Regions from separate parts of the Paenibacillus sp. FSL R7-0272 genome, predicted to be linked through region 2. Evidence: a T-box and tRNA genes for the amino acid it is inferred to sense, from the RefSeq annotation. Region 2 holds a T-box; the other holds one or more tRNA genes.
The links. The T-box of region 2 lies ahead of MKY23_RS22205 (valine--tRNA ligase). A T-box ahead of a tRNA ligase gene usually reads a tRNA of that ligase, here a tRNA-Val.

Region 1: it encodes a tRNA-Val, which carries the amino acid that the T-box ahead of MKY23_RS22205 (valine--tRNA ligase) is inferred to sense. The anticodon was not compared.

Annotation. Positions count from the first base shown of each region.
Region 1 covers NZ_CP150221.1:4,294,669-4,298,122, reverse strand. Annotated here, with positions in the region: gene MKY23_RS19095 (hypothetical protein) at 1-94, shown strand, start outside; gene MKY23_RS19090 (hypothetical protein) at 78-359, shown strand; gene MKY23_RS19085 (DUF3892 domain-containing protein) at 466-702, opposite strand; gene MKY23_RS19080 (GNAT family N-acetyltransferase) at 857-1,300, opposite strand; gene MKY23_RS19075 (hypothetical protein) at 1,573-1,854, opposite strand; tRNA gene MKY23_RS19070 (tRNA-Val) at 2,002-2,074, shown strand; gene MKY23_RS19065 (hypothetical protein) at 2,282-2,686, shown strand; gene MKY23_RS19060 (M1 family metallopeptidase) at 2,619-3,454, shown strand, end outside.
Region 2 covers NZ_CP150221.1:5,014,311-5,017,764, reverse strand. Annotated here, with positions in the region: gene MKY23_RS22210 (LysM peptidoglycan-binding domain-containing protein) at 1-979, shown strand, start outside; T-box leader at 1,146-1,430, shown strand; gene MKY23_RS22205 (valine--tRNA ligase) at 1,490-3,454, shown strand, end outside.

The sequences.
Region 1 (3,454 bases), 720 kb from region 2:
ACCCCGGACTTTTCTGGAGCAAAATATTCTGGCATGGCGCCCTGTAACGGATCGGAATCGGAAGGGAGAACTGAAGTATGCTGAACGACTTTGAACGTAAAATACTTCGTATTATTGTCAACTATGCAGGTCAGCAACGTAGAATTCCACGTATGGATGAACTGGAAACCAAGACAGGGCGCAACCCGGTGCACATTCGGGAGTCACTACAGGCGCTTGAACAGAAAGGATATATCTCCTGGCCCCAACCATCTACGGTGGAAAGTATACAGATTTTGCAGGCCTGGGAGCAGGAACCCAAGCCCGTGCGAAGAGCACAGCCTGCTGGCAATGCAGTAAAATATTTTACGGATTACTGATTCATTGAGGGGCGAATAGTACGCCTAGGTGTGTAACAGACTTCTGCAGAAGTTACAGCAAAAACGCCAATCCGTAAGGATTGGCGCTGTATGATGAATACATTTATCAGAAATTCGGAAGCTGGTCAAGGTTGTTGGTCGGGTCGCCGTCGGCATCGCCGCGAATATACATTTCTCCATCCTTGCCTTTGAATACATTCACACCAGCGATTGTTCCAGCCTTCACTTCGTTCAGAGCTTGCTGATAATCCAGAATACGGCCTGTCGATGTCTGGAAGGCGGTCAAGTCACCGTCACCATTCTTTTGTACTGCTGTGAATGTTTCGCGTGTTGTTTGATCCATCATGTCACACTCTCCTTCTATGACCAAATGGGAATAGGTTTACCCTGTTAGCCTGTCCGAACTCGCGAGAAGTATGCATTCTTTACAACATTCCACATTTCGAGAATAGGTGTGTAATGTATGTAGTGCCTGTGTTGTGAGTTGTTTTGCTGGACTACAGGCTTTTTCTCATACGGACATGTAGGATATCGGCATCGTAAAAAGGTTCTTCCGAAATCACTTCATAACCGAGTTTATCGTAAAATTTCTGCGCCTGACACTGGGCATCCAGGAGCGAATAGGTTAATCCAAGCTCACGAGCTAGCTCCTCCATCGCTAACAAGAGCACACGTCCATACCCGAAGGAACGGTAGGACTCCAGTACAGCAATTCGCTGCATTTTGGCCGTATCTTTGCTGTAATAGATGAGACGCCCTGTGGCAACAGCCTGACCATCGGTATGAAGCAATACATGATGCACATCAGGACTGATAACATCGTATTCATCTATTTCGAGTTCTTCGGGCACTTGTTGCTCAATGACAAAAACCTGACGGCGAATCTCAAGAGCTTGCTTCAATTCTTCTTCTGTCGTGACATAACTAATTTCTGCTGCCAAATTCGATTCCTTCTTTCTGCTCCATGCGCACAAGTTCAGACTGCATTATACAAAAAAATGCTTTTCCTGTATAGTTAAGTTTGGTACATATTGGGACTTTGGAGGAGGAGGAGAGTCATGGGAATGGCGGCTATTATGACCATTACATTGCTTATGTCGGCGGGAATGATCGCTTTGTTATATTATGTGACCAAGAAGGCATACTCACGCAAATGGGATGAAGAAGAGTGAGTATGTACTTCTGATAAAGGCTCTAGATCTCATTCTGCTATTTAAGGCAAAAACTCACTGTTTCCCTGAGGGGAGTATACCTCTTGATTTATGGATTTTGAGTAGACGTCCATCCAGACAGGCAGCGATTCATTTTGTTCATTCGGTTGGTGCAATTGCTGAAATTGTACCGTATGCTCGTCCCGTTCCAGCCTGCAACCAGTCAAGGTACAGGCGAGAATGAGCAAAACAGCAACATGAGTAGCAGTTAGCTTCCAGTATTTATTATGGTGTTTATTGTTATGGTGTGGATTAAGCGATTGGTCAGTATGTTTATTCATCATCACTATACATTCTCCTATTGCAGAATATTGTAAGCTTTCCATTATTGTGCTCCAATATGGATGATTTAAAACCAATTTAATGATTGACAATGAAGACGTTTACTTGGTATGATACTGTTACTTCATTGAACGAAACCTAATATACATGATCTGTTAGCTCAGCTGGGAGAGCACTATCTTGACAGGGTAGGGGTCAGTGGTTCGAGCCCACTACAGATCATACTTAAGAAGCCTTGCTACGCAAGGCTTTTTTTCTTTTTTCTGAACCAATATGGATGGTTAAATCGGCTTTTGGGGGAGAATTCGGTGCGGGAATGGGGACATGCTATGCTTTTTTAAACAAAATTTAAACCAAACCTAAATTCAATGTAAGGTTGATCTCTTATTGTTGTAGTAAGCAAACAACATAGAACAGAGGAGAGAGAAAATGCACGCTTCTAAAACCCAATCTACTAACAAAAACGTGATGAAAAAGGCCATATTAAGCACATTGGTACTGGCGCTCACAACATCCTCATTCATCCAAACTACGTATGCCACCTCCTCGGAGGGGGATAGCTTGGCTACCAGTACTGAGACAACGAAGAAAGCGTTCCAGATGCAACAAGATTTTCGCATGCGCTCACAACAAGCCATGTCCCAAGAACAATCCCCGATTCAGTACCAGATCAAAGCACGTCTGGACGAAAAAGACATGACAATACAGGGTAGCCAGACGGTGACCTACCTGAATACGAGCAAAAGATACCCTTCAAGAGTTGGTCATGCATACCTATGCAGATGCGAATCGATCCAAAGCAACGCAAACGATTATGTATACAGACCAGAATGAGCAAATAGCCAAAGAACACCCGGAGAAGAAAGCGTCAGATTTTTTGGGCGGGATGGATATTGTGAAAGTGACGCAGCAAGGAGAGAATCTTCTTTTCAATAACCAAAATCAGGCATTACATGTACAATTGAAGGCACCTCTACAACCAGGTCAGTCAATTACTTTCCAAGTGGATTATCGGATCGACATTCCTTATGGCATGCAACGAATATCGTATTACAAGGATCAGGTCAACGGAGCACATTGGTTTCCTGTGATGTCTGTGTATGACGAGACTACACATCAATGGAATAAGACACCGTACAGCACTTCATTCGAGAGTGATTACTATACCTCATCCGATTTCGATGTTGAGTTCAATGTGCCTGAGTCATATCAGGTGGTCATGCCGGGAGATATCACTTCCAAAAACAGTACTGAACAAGGACGGAAAGTGGTTACAGCGCGCGCAGCGAACACCAGAGAATTTGCTTTTTTTGCTGGCGCCAACTTAAAGGTAGAACGTGAGACGCGTAATGGTCTAACCGTGGAATATTTTTATTCGGGTGATGATCCTGCCAAAAAAGCTACGGTGGACAAATACATTGATTATGCATTTAAAGTCATAGCGTTCTACAGTGAGAAATATGGTAAATATCCATATCCCGAATTTCGTGTCATCGAGACTTATGTGGATGGCTTTGGCGTGGAGTATTCAAGATTAATACAGATGCCGCAGCGTCCTGCGGGGTTATCGCCTGAAGAGGATACCACGTTTATACATGAGAT
Region 2 (3,454 bases):
TGAACAGCAATCAGGGTATGAAGAACTATCGCAAGCCTACTGGAACCAGTCATCTGTCGAGCCACTACCATCTGATGTTGCTTCAACGGATGAATCGGATGAAAATAGATTGCCTGATTCAGATGAGGGGATTGTACCATCACAGGCATCACATGAAATGCATGAAGTCCCTTCTCCAATCTCGTCATTCATGGCTGAAACGGCTGACAGACTAGCTTCTTATCCTGAAGCGGAGTCATTGCTTCCGATAGAAGATGAAGCCTCAGCATGGTCTGAACCTTCGGTAAATAGTGTATCCGAAAATTCAGGATTATGGAGTTCAGAGGCTTCTGAGCAGGCGCGTTCTGAAGCAGCATGGAAACCTCTTGAAGAAACTACGCCTGAGGTATGGCACTTTGAAGAAGCGCGGTCAGGTGGTTCGCAAGGAGAGCAGTTCATTTCGAATGCTGTGGCACAGCCGCAGACCGAGAACTGGCAAGATGTATTTGCTGGATCTGAACCGGCTCAGCCCGAAGAAGATCGGCCTTCACTGGAAGTGGCAGAGGAAGCCTCGCTGTTACAGAATGAGGAATTCCTCCCTGAGGCAATAGCTGAGGCGGAAGACAAGCCAGAGCTTAAGGTTGCTTTTGGTAGCAAGAAAGAATCGTCACGAAGAGAAGAAGAAGGCGTGGGCATTTCTTCCTTGTTATCATCCGGCCGGGCCGTCCGTGAAGTTGAGGGTGAACGCAGTGAGGAGGTTTCAGATGGAGTTGTTTCGGAAGAGGATCGTCAGGCAGAAGATGTAGAATGGAAAAATCTGTTCCTGGGTACGATTGTGGATCAGACGCCATTCCGCAAAGTCAAACTGTGCATCGTACAGCGCGAAGAAACACTCGATGCCATTGCAGACAGATATCAGCTTAGCACCAGGGAGCTTCAGTTATATAATCGATTAACTGAACAGGTTGTTGAAGAAGGACAGATTCTATATATTCCTTAGTCACTAGGTTCAGGATACCGTATCCTATAAAACAGCCCGTAATTCCTCATAGGAATTGCGGGTTGTACCTGTTTTTGAACATTTTGGTTGTCTAATAACCTCGTTCCGCTGTTGTCAGGTTGACTATCACGCACGAGCAAGGTATGATGTGTTTAGGATTTTTTGAATAATGACGTGGATCGGGAGTAGTAGACAGTATGACCTTTCAGAGAGTGGGATCGATGCGCTGTGAGATTCCGCAGGAACCAACTGATCGAAGTCGCCCGGGAGTTGCCTGTTTGAGTACTGGAGGTGGATGTAATACATTCATTAACCTCGGAGGTAGGATAGGCCGGTCGCAGCCGTTATCTGCTTGAAGTGTCACGCCGTCCGATTGAGAGCATGAACCATGATCTCTGTTATCAGCGTGAAACAAAGGTGGTACCGCGAAAGCTAACCTTTCGTCCTTTGATGGATGAAAGGTTTTTTTGTTTTTTTAGCGATGAAGATGACGTAACGGAGGAATGAAACATGTCTGAACAAAAAAAAGCAACAACTGAAATGCCGACGACTTACGATCCGAAGGCGGCAGAAGATAAATGGTACTCCACCTGGACGGAGCGCGGGTATTTCCAAGCGGGTAAACGCAAGGATGCCGAGCCATATACCATTGTAATTCCACCACCGAACGTAACAGGTATGCTTCACATTGGTCATGCACTTGACTTTACCCTGCAGGATATCCTCATTCGTACAAAACGGATGCAGGGTTATGACGCACTTTGGTTGCCAGGTTCCGACCACGCAGGGATTGCGACCCAGACGAAAGTGGAACAGAAGCTGCGTGAAGATGGATTGACGCGTTATGATCTGGGACGTGAGAAGTTTCTGGAGAAAGTCTGGGATTGGAAAGACCAGTACGCTACAACCATTCGTCAGCAATGGGGCAAAATGGGTCTGTCTCTCGACTACTCCCGTGAACGTTTTACGCTGGATGAAGGTCTATCCAAAGCGGTGCGTAAAGTATTTGTGCAGTTATATGAGAAAGGACTTATTTATCGCGGTAAACGTATCATTAACTGGGATCCGGTGAATCGTACGGCGCTCTCGGATATTGAGGTTGAATATAAGGAAGTTCAGGGTCATCTCTATCATCTGCGTTATCCGCTCAAAGACGGGAGTGGTCACATTACTGTGGCAACGACACGTCCAGAAACGATGCTGGGTGATTCTGCTGTTGCCGTTCATCCTAAAGATGAACGTTATGCAGACATGATCGGTAAAACACTCGTATTGCCAATCATCGGTCGTGAGATTCCAGTTATTGCGGATGACTACGTAGACAAAGAGTTCGGTAGCGGTGCAGTGAAAATCACACCTGCGCATGATCCGAATGACTTTGAAGTAGGTTTACGTCATGACTTGCCTCAAATTACCGTTATGGATGAAAGTGGAACAATGAATGCGGAAGCTGGCAAATATCAGGGGCTGGATCGTAGCGAATGCCGCAAACAGATCGTGGCTGATCTAAAAGAACAAGGTGTCCTGATTAATATTGAAGATCATATGCACCAGGTTGGACACAGTGAGCGCACCGGAGCAGTAGTGGAGCCTTACTTGTCCACACAATGGTTCGTAGAGATGAAACCACTCGCGGAGAGAGCAATCAAAAAGCAGCAAAGCGGCGAAGGGGTTAACTTTGTTCCGGATCGTTTTGAGAAAACGTATCTGAACTGGATTGAAAACGTTCGTGACTGGTGTATTTCCCGTCAACTGTGGTGGGGACATCGTATTCCTGCTTGGTACGACGAAGAAACAGGTGAAGTGATTGTATCCACAGAAGATCCAACAACATTGCCAGAATATGCAGGGCGCAAGCTGAAACAGGATGAGGACGTTCTGGATACGTGGTTTAGCTCGGGACTATGGCCGTTCTCTACATTGGGCTGGCCTGAAAATACAGATGATCTGAAGCGTTATTATCCAACCAATGTACTCGTTACAGGTTATGACATCATTTATTTCTGGGTGGCACGTATGATCTTCACTGCCCTGGAATTTACGGATGAAATTCCGTTCAAGGATGTACTGATGCATGGTCTTGTACGTGACGCTGATGGACGTAAGATGTCCAAGTCTCTTGGGAACGGTGTAGACCCGCTTGATGTTATCGAGAAGTACGGTGCAGATGCGATGCGTTACATGATCTCGACCAGCAGTACTCCGGGACAGGATTTGCGTTTCCGCTGGGAGCGGGTCGAGCAGGCTCGTAACTTCGCCAACAAAATCTGGAATGCTTCCCGCTTTGCGTTGATGAATCTGGAAGGTTTCACTTATGAAGATCGTGACATCAGCGGTGAGCTTGGAACAGCGGATTATTGGATTTTGCACCGCCTCAACGAAACTTCCCGAGATATTACGCGTCTAATCGATGCGTATGAGTTTGGGGAAACAGGGCGTGTATTGTACAACTTTATCTGGGATGATCTGTGTGAC